DNA from 2 places in the Streptomyces sp. NPDC051776 genome. Region 2 is predicted to be linked to the other one. Evidence: riboswitches for the same ligand, from Rfam matches in the RefSeq annotation. Region 2 holds a riboswitch; the other holds the start of a gene.
What was found. A riboswitch is a leader RNA that binds a small molecule or an ion and turns the genes downstream of it on or off. The one in region 2 is predicted to bind cobalamin.
Positions count from the first base shown of each region.

Region 1: linked by a shared signal. The riboswitch ahead of AB0M26_RS26700 (prenyltransferase/squalene oxidase repeat-containing protein) and the one ahead of AB0M26_RS14360 (hypothetical protein) in region 2 are both predicted to bind cobalamin.

Region 1 covers NZ_JBFAYQ010000047.1:5,178-11,054, forward strand. The annotation lists gene AB0M26_RS26685 (ATP-binding cassette domain-containing protein) at 1-734, opposite strand, end outside; gene AB0M26_RS26690 (CbiQ family ECF transporter T component) at 731-2,086, opposite strand; gene AB0M26_RS26695 (SCO2322 family protein) at 2,083-2,754, opposite strand; gene AB0M26_RS26700 (prenyltransferase/squalene oxidase repeat-containing protein) at 2,856-4,094, opposite strand; cobalamin riboswitch at 4,354-4,500, opposite strand; gene AB0M26_RS26705 (MBL fold metallo-hydrolase) at 4,612-5,694, opposite strand.
Region 2 covers NZ_JBFAYQ010000014.1:134,041-139,917, reverse strand. The annotation lists gene AB0M26_RS14365 (lytic polysaccharide monooxygenase) at 35-976, shown strand; gene AB0M26_RS14360 (hypothetical protein) at 1,221-1,700, opposite strand; cobalamin riboswitch at 1,740-1,924, opposite strand; gene AB0M26_RS14355 (hypothetical protein) at 2,306-2,629, opposite strand; gene AB0M26_RS14350 (helix-turn-helix domain-containing protein) at 2,713-3,702, shown strand; gene AB0M26_RS14345 (ATP-binding SpoIIE family protein phosphatase) at 5,089-5,877, shown strand, end outside.

The sequences.
Region 1 (5,877 bases), on a different contig from region 2:
CGGCCGAGGGACACCACCGGAGGATGGACGGGGGAGACGGCCATGATCTCGGCCGGGTCGCCGGAGACCGGCGGCTCGCCGGGAGCGGACAGCAGCACCACCTGGTCCGCGTACTGAACGACGCGCTCCAGCCGATGCTCGGCCATCAGCACGGTCGTGCCGAGATCGTGCACGAGCCGCTGGAGCACGGCGAGGACTTCCTCGGCCGCGCCCGGGTCGAGCGCGGACGTCGGTTCGTCGAGGACGAGGACCCGCGGGTGCGGGGTGAGGACCGAGCCGATCGCGACCCGCTGCTGCTGGCCGCCGGAGAGCGAGGCGATGGGCCTCTCGCGCAGGTCGGCCAGGCCCAGCAGGTCGAGCGTCTCCTCGACACGGCGGCGCATCACATCGGGGGGCATGCCCAGGGACTCCATGCCGTAGGCGAGTTCGTCCTCGACGGTGTCGGTGACGAAGTGCGCGAGCGGGTCCTGCCCCACCATGCCCACGACGTCGGCCAGTTCGCGCGGCTTGTGCGTACGGGTGTCCCGGCCGGCCACGGTGACGCGGCCGTGCAGCGTACCGCCGGTGAAGTGCGGTACGAGGCCGTTGACGGTGCTCAGTAGTGTCGACTTGCCGACTCCGGACGGTCCGACGAGCAGGCACAGTTCGCCCTCGGGGACGGTGAGGTCGACGCCGTGGATCGCAGGGTCGGGCGCGCCGTCGTGGACGACGGACACCTGCTCGAACCGGATCATGTGGACTCGCCTTCTGCGGTACGGCCCTGGGCTGCGGTACGGCCCTGGGCTGCGATACGGGCTTGCGGTTCTCCGCCGTCGCCGGATGCTGTGCTTCGGGGTGATGTGCCGCCGTGGGGTGTTGTGCTGCCGTGGGGTGCTCTGCCGCTCCGCAGTGGCGTCGTGCCCGGCGGCCGGCCGGCCGCGCGATCCCGCTCCCCGTAGCGTGCCCGGACCCGCCGCGGCGGAGCCGGGGCGACGAACGCCGGCAGCAGTCCCAGCAGCACGCCCGCCGCCGGCCGCAGCGGGAGGAGAGGCGCGGTGAGCGGGACGACGGAGGGGTGGAGGGCGGCGAGGTCCACGGAGCCGTACCGGATCAGCACGGCCGCAACCGCAGCTCCCGACCCGGACACCAGCCACGCGCGCAGGTCCCAGCGGTCCGGCCGGTAGCGGGTGCGGACCGCGCGGCGGCCGCCGAGGCGCAGCCCGGCCAGCGCCGCGGCCACTCCGGCCAGCAGCACGGGCAGGCCGAAACCCGCTCCCTGCGCGGCCAGCAGACCGTAGGTCCCGGCGCACACCCCGAGCAGGCCGCCGAGCGTGAGCACGGTGGTGGTGTGCCGGACGGCGGGCGGGACCTGGGCCGTACGGCCGTAGCCCCGGGCGTCCATCGTGGCGGCCAGGGCGACCGACCGCTCCAACGCACCCTCCAGCACCGGCAGTCCGATCTGCAGCAGCGAGGTGAGTCCCTTGTCGGTACGGCCGCGGAGACGGCGGGCGGCACGTAGCCGCAGCACGTCGGAGACGAGGTTCGGCGCGAAGGTCATGGCGACGACGACGGCCACGCCCGCTTCGTACAGCGCGCCGGGAAGGGACTTGAGGAGCCGGGCCGGGTTGGCGAGGGCGTTCGCCGCACCGAGGCAGGCGAGCAGGGCGGCGAGCTTGAGGCCGTCGTACAGCGCGAAGACCACGCCCTCGGCGGTGACCCGGCCACCGATCCGCACACCCTGCGCCCAGCCGGGGAGCGGGACTTCGGGAAGGGTGATGAGCGTGATCGTTCCGGGCACCGGCGAGCCGAGGAACAGGGAGAAGACCAGGCGGATCGCGATCACGAGCACGCCGAGCCTGAGGAACGCCGAGTAGCTGCGCGCCCAGGGTGCGTCGGTGCGGCGGACGGACACCACGTACCCGGCGACGACGAGGAGCAGGCCGAGGAGCAGCGGATTGGTGGTCCGTGACGCGGCGGTCGCGAGTCCGAGGGCCCAGAGCCACCAGGCCCCGGCGTGCAGTGTGTTGCCGCGCGAGGCCACGGCAGGCCGGGGGCGCGCGGGCACGCGCGGGCGCTGCGGGCGTACGGGGAGGTGCCGGGCGTTCATCGGCGGCGGCGCGCCTGCCACAACGCCGCGGCGCCCAGGACGGCGACGGCCGCGGCTCCGGCGATCGGACCGATGGACGGCCCGCCGGCATCGGGCCGGTGGCGGGAGCGTTCGCTCCGCCCCTGCGCCTCGTCCGACTTCGCGTCGCCGTCCTGCTGCGCCCTGCCGTCCTGCCGCGTGCCGGATCCGTCCCCGGAGACCTGCTCGGCGCACCCCTTCTCCGGGTAGCCCGATATCGCGCAGAGGATGGCCGCGGAGTCGTAGCGCAACGGCTTCGCCACTGCGGCGAGCGCCTCCGCGGACGAGGCGTCCTCGGCGACCCGGGCGCACTCAGTGCGGCCCTGCGGCTGGGTCTCACCACCGGGTGCGTCGGTCGCCTTACCGAAGTCGAGGACGAAGGCGACGCGTTTTGAACCGGACTTGGCGGGCGTGTCCGAGCAGATCGCTGTGAACTCGGCCCGGCCGCGCGGCTTCGCGCCGTCCCCGGAGTTCTCGCTCACGGAGAAGCGGAAGCCCAGGACGTCACCGTCGTCGGGCCGCAGCGTGGCCGGGCCCTGGGTGGCGTACGTCCACCGTGCGCCGTCCCGCTCCCAGAACGACCAGTAGCGGTAGCCGTTCCCGGCGTGTGCGGTCCCGGCCCCGAGCGCGAGAAGGGCCGTCGTAGCGATGACGGCGGTGGCTGCGGTGGCGGCGGTGGCTGCGATGTCCGGGCAGGCCGCCGTGCGTCGTGCGCCCCGCGGCGGCCGTGCCCGTTGCCTGGTCCTCCCGGTCACGTCTTCTTGCGGCCGCTCATGAGGAAACCGATGCCGACGCCGGCGACCAGACCGACGCCGGTGATCCACCAGACGCTGTCGCTGACGCCGCCGTCGCCGGAGTCGCCTGACTGCCCACCGGGCGCGCCCTTCGCCGGCTGGGTGCCCTCCGGCTTCGGCCCGGTGGCGTTGAGCTGCCGGACGAGGTCGGTCCCGCCGAAGTCGTGCGGGTCGGCGCCCGCCGCGTGCGCGGCGAGGACGAGCGAGCCGAGCGCGGCCGGGTTGCCCTTGGCCCAGGCCGAGGAGTTCCGCTCCAGCCACCGCAGCGGGACCTCGGCCGCGTCCTTGTGGCCGCCGGCGGCCAGCGCCAGGGCGGCGTCCGTCGTGTTGGCGAAGTCGGGCGCGGGCGTCTCTGCGCCCGGGGCGAGCGCGGACAGATGGCCATTCTTCTTGAGGGCGGACGCCAGGTACGCGGCCGCGCCGCCGGCCGCCTCGTCCGGCTCCCGCGCGTCCTTGGAGTCCGTCTCGGCGCAGTCCAGCGCGGTGACGTCCTCGTTGTCGTCCTTGCCGAGCGGTTCAAGTGCCAGGCCCTTGCCGAGTCCGGCCAGGGCGGCGGCGGCCGTGGCATCGGCGTTGGCGGCCAACCGGCCCTTCTTGTCGGGCTGGTAGGCGAATGCGCCGCTTTCGACGCCCTTGGCGTCACAGCCGAGCTGGAACGACATCAGCGCGTCGTACGCCGACTTGCCCTTCGGGGACCTGACGTCCTCGGGCTTCTCACCCGCGGCGGCGAAAGCGCCGATCACCACGGACGTGGAGTTGGCGTCGCTCGGGCCGCCGGGGGCGTAAGCCCAGCCACCGTCCTCGTTCTGCTTCGACTTCAGCCAGTCCACGGCCTTGCCGACCTCGGCGCCGTGGCCGCCGAGCGCGGCCAGGGCCTGGGCGGCGATGGCGGTGGCGTTGCTGTCGACCGGTGTCTTCGCGTCGCACTTCGCGGCCGCGTCCGCCCGGTACGGGGCGAAACCCCCGGAGGGGCACTGCTGTCCGGCCAGCCAGTCGACGGCCTTCCGTGCCGGGGTGACACCCGCCGTGTCCTGCGCGAGGAGGGCGACGGACTGCCGCCATACACCGTCGTACGCCGGGTCCTTGGTGCCGTACAGACCGGACGGCAGCTTCGCCGTCGGCGAAGGCTTCGCCGACGGGTCGTCGGCGCGCGCTGCCGGTGCCGCGGCCAGGCAGAGCGCGGCGGAGGCGGCCAGCGCGGCGGCGCCCCGGTGGACGGCGGCACCTGTCGCGCCCCGGCGCGCGGTGCTGCGGCGGGCTCTCGACGGCCGGGCATCCCGGCTGCGGCGTATCTTCACGGACGGTGCCTTTCGGTGGGCGGGTGCGGGCAGCGGATCCGCTGCGCACCGCGGGGCGTGCGGGATCTCGCACGCGGCGGGGCACCGGGCTCCGGCTCCGTATTCCTCGACAGTGCCGGTCACCGGCCGTGGCCGCGGGGCGCGCCACGTACGGTGACGTGAGCCGTTCACATCCGGCAGGGCGTTCCGACTCGCCGCCGTCGGAGGCGGCTCACGGTTGCGGGTCAGTGCCGGATTTGCACCAGCTTTCCCCTGTGGGATGCGATATCGACGCGCATACTCTACCGGCCTTCCGCAAGCCCTTCGAGGGAGGTCGTCCGAGGTCCGGGGACTGTTCCGCCCGTATCCACCCGTATCGCTCGTACGCCCGCGGGGGCGCGCGGGCCGGTGATGGGCAGACTCCCGCCATCCGGCGTCAAACCGCCTGATAGGTCATCGGGTCGCTGCCGGGTACGGGCTCGGCACGGCCCTGCTTCACGAGGCGCCGGAGATGGGCCGCGGCCTCGGAGACGGCGATGTTCCGGGAGCCGAAGGGGATCTGCTCCCAGGGGCGGTTCCACTCCATCCGCTCGGTGAGTTCCCAGAGCGTGAGGGGACGTTCGGTGAGCAGCGCGAGGAGGTCGGTCAGTCGGCTCTCGTGGTGCGTCAGCAACTCCCGTACGCGGGCGGGCGCGTCGGTGAACGCGTGCTGGTGGGCGGGCAGCACCTCGGCCGGGGCGAGGCGGTCGATACGCATCAGGGAGTCGAGGTAGTCGCCCAGGGGGTCGTCCCGGTCGGCGCCGGCGAGAGGACTGGCGCCGGAATCGGCGTCCGGGTCCTCGTACAGGCCGATGTGCGGGGTGATCTCGGGGAGCAGGTGATCGCCGGAGAACAGACGGCCGTTGCCCACCCGCCCGGCCGCCGGATGGGCCTCCTCCAGGTGCAGGCACACATGCCCCGGGGTGTGTCCGGGTGTCCAGATCGCTCGCAGCCGACGGCCCGGCAGATCGAGCAACTCGCCCGGGACGATGTCCCGGTCGGGCAGGGCGGCGCGGTTGCTTGGCAGCGCGCGCGCCTTCCCGGAGGCGCGCGCCTTCCGCAGTGGCGCAAGGTGCTCCTCGGGGGCGCCGGCGGCGGCGAGCCGGGCGGTCAGGTAGTCGAGCCAGGCGGCCGGTTCGGCGGCGCGGGTGCGCCGTACGACCTCGATGTCCGCGGCGTGCATGGCGATCCACGCACCGGACGCCTCGCGCACCTTCCCGGACAGACCGTGGTGGTCGGGGTGGTGGTGCGTGATGAGCACGCCGTGCAACTCCTCGACCGCCGTACCGCACGCGGCCAGGCCCGCGACGAGCGTGTCCCAGGCTTCCGGGTCGTCCCAGCCGGTGTCGACGAGGACGGGGCCGCGGTCGGTGTCGAGGAGATGGACGAGGGTGTGGCCCAGGGGATTGTCCGGAATGGGAACCGCGATGCTCCGGACGCCGCCGCCGTGATCCGTGACTACGGGTGTCCCCTGCGTCATGAAGTCCCCTCTCGCACATCGCACGACGCGGGCCCGCACGTGCGGGGATCACTATAACTAGAACCGGTTCCAATCTGCTGCCGCAATGGGCCTCTGGAGGAACCCTTGAGTCCCTCCCGGTCGCAGCGTCCGGCCGGGAGGGACCGCAAGCTCCACCGCCGGGACACCGGCCCGCCACCCGAG
Region 2 (5,877 bases):
GTCGCCGCCGAGCCGTCGAGGAGGTCGCATACGGATGTCCGCTCATCGCGCCATGGCCACAGCCGCGCTCATCGGCAGCGTCCCGGTGCTTCTGCTCGCGGGCGGCACGGGACCCGCTTGGGCGCACGGCGCCCCGACCGATCCGGTCAGCCGGGTGGCCGCGTGCGGCCGCGGGGGCGGCTCGGCCGGTTCCGCCGCATGTGCGGCGGCCGCCCGGGCAAGCGGTGGCGGGGCGGCCTTCAAGGAGTGGGACAACCTCCGCGTCCCGAACGTCGCCGGGCGCGACCGCCGGATGATCCCGGACGGGAAGCTGTGCAGCGCGGGCCTCGACACATACAGGGGCCTCGATCTTGCGCGTGCGGACTGGCCCGCCGAGCGGCTGAGGTCCGGGGCGCCCTTCAGCATGACCTACGCGTCGACCATCCCCCACAAAGGCACCTTCAGCGTCTATCTCACCAAGGCCGGTTACGACCCGAAGAAGCCGCTGACATGGGACGACCTGGATGCCGAGCCGTTCCTCACGGCCAAGGACCCGGTACTCCGCGACGGCGCCTACCGCCTCAAGGGCACATTGCCCGCCGGACGCACCGGGCGCCATCTCATGTACACGGTGTGGCGCAACACCGACACTCCCGACACGTACTACTCCTGCTCCGACGTCGTGCTCACCGCGGGCAGTTCGGGGACGGGCGCGGGCAGCGGTACGGGAGCCGGCGCGTCGGACGGAGACCGGTCCGGACGGCATTCGGGCCGACAGAAGGAGAAGCAGCGGAAGCCGGACGATGGTGCCGCGCGCACGCCGGCTGACCGGCCCTCGGACAGGTCCGCCCCGTCCGGCACCGAACCGGCGGCGCAGCCCGCCTCGGCCGCGGGCGACTCCGGAGGCTTCCCCGTGATCCCGATCGCGGTCGCGGCGGCCTTCGCCCTCGCCGCCGCAGGCGCGGCGGGCGCCTACCTCCGGCGGCGCCACCGGTGAAGCGACACCGGCACCGGCGCGCCCAGCTTCGTGTACGGGCCCGACGATCGTCGTCGCGATGGCGGGGCTCGCGTGCGCGGTCGCCGGGGCGGTGACGGGCTTTCGGATGCGGGCGGCGTTGCGGCGTCCACCCCGGGCTACCGGCTACTCACGCCGCGGCAGGAAGGGAGTTCGGCAGCGGGGACGGTGACGGGCTCGGCGGGGAGCGTCGTACGGCGCGATCCCGACTGCCGCCCGCCGAGGGTCAGTTCGTGTCGGCCGGCGTTGCGGTCCGCGTACGGCGTGGCGGCGGGAAAGCGTACAACTCCAGGATGTCCGGCTGCGCCGCGATGCCGGGGCCTCCGGCGCGCACCCAGCTGACGATGTCCTCGGTCGCGTCCGGATCGTTGACCAGGCCGAGCCAGACGGGCCGGGCGCCGGCGGCGCGGGCCGCCGCCGAGGGCTGCACGACCACCACGTTGGCCCGTTCGCAGACGTCCAGGCACGCGGAGACCCGTACGGGCGCGGCCTCGGCGAGCCGGGTCGTCTGCTCCGCGTGGTCGACACCGGTGACCTTGGGGCTGCCGCAGCAGCAGTCACGGCAGACCACGATGCGGCAGGGCGCCGGGGCGGCCGGTGGCGGGTCCGAGAGCAACGGTGGCTCGGGGAAGGGTGACGCATCCGCGACCGGCGTCGGCTTCGCGACAGGTGACGCTTCGGCAACCGGTGACGGCTCCATGGGCATTGGCGCAACAACCTCCTCCTGGGGAGATCCGCCCCAGCTCTTCCGAGGAGGCGACCGCGGGAGTCTCCTGGCTCTCGGGTCGTCGCTCGTCCCGGCCTTCCCACCCGCACGCGGGTCGTGGCCTGTTCGGGATCCGCTCACCGATCACAGTGGCGGGACCGCGCCGGATTCGCACCGGCTTCCTCGTTCCGCAGTCGCCTGGTTCAAGGGGACATCATCGCAGAGGACGCCGCGCTGTTCGACGGCGCACCTCTTGACGGCGCTACCGCTCGACGACGCAGCGGCCGAGGCCGCAGTGACCGTTCGGGGGCGTACGGGGATCCGGCCAACTCGCTGTTCGTATCCGGCAGTCCGCGGGTGCTGCTGCGGGCCCTGGCGGCGTGCGCCTCCGAAGTGTCTCCTCGATGCGGATGACCCGCTCGAGGTCGTCATGGTCCCCTGTGGAACCTGCCTTCGCGCCGTTCCAGGTGGGCGGCCGCGATGCTGTCGAGCTTGCGCGGGACGGCACGCTCGGCCCGCAGCTCGGAGTTCTCGAGCAGGGACGCGGAGTCGGCGACGTCGCACGCTTCGCCGCAGGCGACGGTCGGCTGCCGGCGGGCAGGCAGTCACGCGCATGGTGGCATGTGCGGGGCGGCCACGGGCGGGCAGGTCAGGCGCGGGGAGGTCACGGGCGCCGCGGCCTCCTTCGGGGCGGCCATGGGCGGCGCGACCACGGGCGGGGTGATCACAGGCGGGTGGCCGGGCTCGTCCCGTGATGGGCGTGCGCGGCCGTACTGCACGAGAACGTCGTCCTCCCGCTCCGCGTCCCGCAATTGGGCGTCGATGCGGCGTTCGCGTCGCGCGCCGAGGAGCGCTGGGAGAGTGACGACGAGTGCGAGCGTGAGGACCAGGCCCGTCTGGATGATGAAGGTGAGCGTGGTGTCGTCCATGCCCCACACCCTCGCCGCTCCAGTACGACGTCGGCAGTGGCAGGACTGTCGCCATACCTCGAATTACTGCCATCATGGGGAACGTGCTCAGGAATGTGGCGGTACCGCTCACCCACGGGGTCAACGCCTTCGAGCTCGGCGTGATCGCCGAGGTCTTCGGCATGGACCGCAGCGATCAGGGACTTCCGGTCCTCGACTTCGCGCTGGTCGCCGCCGAGCCCGCCCCCGTAAGGGCCAGGCCGGGGTTCACCATCGACACCCCGTACGGGCTCGAACGCCTCGCCGCGGCGGATCTGATCGCCGTACCCGCTGGGGAGCACTACACCGAGCGCGACTTCCCGGAGGAGTTGCTGGAGGCGCTCCGCGCCGCCGTGGACCGGGGGGCGTGGGTGCTGAGCGTGTGCTCGGGCGCCTTCGTACTGGGGGCGGCGGGACTGCTGGACGGCCGCCGCTGCACCGCGCACTGGATCCACACCGACGACCTGGCGCGGCGGTATCCCACGGCGCTGATCGAGCCCGGCGTCCTGTACGTGGAGGACGGGCCGGTGATCACCTCGGCGGGCACGGCGGCCGGGATCGACGCCTGCCTGCATCTCGTGCGGCGGGAGCTCGGCAGCAAGGTGGCCAACATGATCGCCCGGCGCATGGTGGTCCCCCCTCATCGCGAGGGCGGGCAGGCCCAGTTCATCGACCATCCGATGCCGCGCGACCACGCCGACGACGCCATCGGCCTCTCGCTGCAGTGGATGGAGGAGCATCTGCACGAGGAGATCACCATCGAACAGCTGGCGGCTCGAGCGCACCTCTCGCCTCGTACGTTCGCCCGCCGCTTCCGGCAGGAAACGGGGACGACGCCTTACCAGTGGATGCTGGGGCAGCGGATGCTCCTGGCCCAGCATCTGCTCGAGAACACGGAGCTGACGGTGGACGCGGTGGCGGGGCGGGCCGGGTTCGGCAATGCGGCGGCACTCCGCCACCGCTTCCTGCGGCGGCTGGGGACCACGCCGCACGCCTACCGGCGCACTTTCTGCGGACCGTCGCCCGAGCTGGTGGCGGCGCGGGACGGGCGCTGAGCCGACATAGCCCCCGCGCGCGCCGGATCACGGGCGCCGGACGGGTCCGACCGGCGGCAGTGGCTGTCGGCGCGCCCGACCGACGACTGACGGCGCCGACCGACGACAGCCTCCCCCCACCGACGACAGACGGGCACGACCGACGACAGGCGACCCCGACCGACGACAGACGGCGCCGGCGGACCCGACCTGCGGGCGGCAGACGGCGGCTTCGACCGGCACCGCGCCGTCGAGGCCGAGCACGACGCGGCGCGCGATGCGTACGGCAGCCGTGCGACCGACGCCTCACCCCTCCCCGGCAGGCGGTCGCCCGGCTCGAAACCCAGCACAGGCTGTCCTGCTCTGACAGAACCGGCCACGGTCGCTGTTTCGCCGGCCCCACAGGCCCCACCCGTCACAGATACTCCGCCACGTGGCGGAGTCCGCATGGTGGAATGCTTCAGCTCCGCACAGCCCAGGAGATCGACCGGCGATCTGCGGCCCTCCGCGCCGCGGCTGCCGCCACCCTTTCCGCGCCGCAGCCGTGACCGCCACCCTTTCCGCGCACCAGCCGCGGCGGCCGCCACCCTTTCCGCGCTGCAGCCGTGACCGCCACCCCTCGGCGGCGACAGCGCGTGACGGGTGCGCGCCCGGCCGCGCTCCGTGCACACGAAAGCCGCCACCTGCGCGAAGGCCTCCGCGGCGCGGACGCGCGCGTCCGGTCCGGCCATCTCGACAAGCCGGTCCGGATGCATCGATATCGGGCCACTTGGCGGATATAAAGCACGAACCAGAAATCCCAGTGTGGGACGGGCCCGGATACGAAATCGGGTCACGGGATGGAGGTTCGGGACAGCAATTCAGGACCGCCTGGATCTGCTGAAGAAATGGACAGGTTCCAAACCGGTGCACATTCTCGAAATCCACGACCTACAAGGACCAGCGATCATTTCCACCACCGCACGGATATCCATGACGACCGGGCCACGGGCTCAACGGGCCGACCCGGCCAGCCCGTCGGCGCCGGGCACTCCGCGCGAGGGGCAGGGCCTTCGGCGGCGGCCCCCGCCGTGGCATCCAGTGCCGAATGCCGTGAATATTCCGCGACTGCCGAGGTCTCGACGAAACGGCGCACCTCTGGTCACAGTAGGAGGCACTCGGCTTCTCCACGGTGAGGGGGAGAGCGGTCGGCAGATCTGCGGAGAGGAGTTCATCGGCAGAACACATGGCAGGAACAGCAGGAACGCGGGTCCCCAGTACAGTGCGCACGGAGCGCTCCCGGCGACCGAGCCGCACCGGGGGACACCGTTGCACGCACCGAACCATCGCAGGCACCGCAGGTACCGGGACAGTCGCAGGTACCGAGGCCGGCCCACAGCCCCCCACGGCCCCGGGAGGAAGTAGCGTATGAGCGCGTCACGTTACCGCGGGCCGGAAAAGGCGACACGCAAGCTGACCATGCTGCCCGGCAGCCCTCTCGCGCCCTCCACCGCCCGCAAGTTCGTCCGCACCGCGCTGGCGGACTGGGCCGAGCTGTCCTCCGCCACCGCCCAGCTCACGGGTCAGGTGTGCGACGACGCTGTGCTCCTGGTCAGCGAGCTGGTCACCAATGCCGTCATCCACGCGGGAACCATGGTGGAGTTGCGCCTCCACCTGGAAGGCCCGGATGAGGAGACTTCCTCCCACAAGGGCCCGGCCGCGGTGGTGGTGGAAGTCTGCGACCGCGCCCCCGACTGGACGGCGGCCGACCATCAGCACGCTCCCGGCGAACACGGCCGGGGCCTGCGCATCGTGGGAACCGTGGCCGAGAACTGGGGCGTCACCTACGGACAGGACCTCAAGACCGTCTGGTTCCGGCTGACCGTCCCCGAAGCCGATTACCTGGAGATACCGGCCCTCACGCAACCGGACGCCACCACACCTCACCCGGAGCTGCCCACAGCCGTCTTCGTGCCCCGGCAGTTCACGGCCCACCACGATCCCACCCCTCCCCGTACGAGCGTGGAACGCTGGTCCTTCCTCGCCGAGGCGTCGGACCTGCTCGCCGGACAGTTCGACGAGGACAAGCTCTCGTCGCTGGCCGCACTGCTGCTCGTACCGCGGCTCGCCGACTGGTGCGCCATCTGGATCGAAACGCCGGCGGGGGCCGGGCACTCCCGCCCCCGGCTCGCCCGCGTGTGGCATGTCAACGAGAGC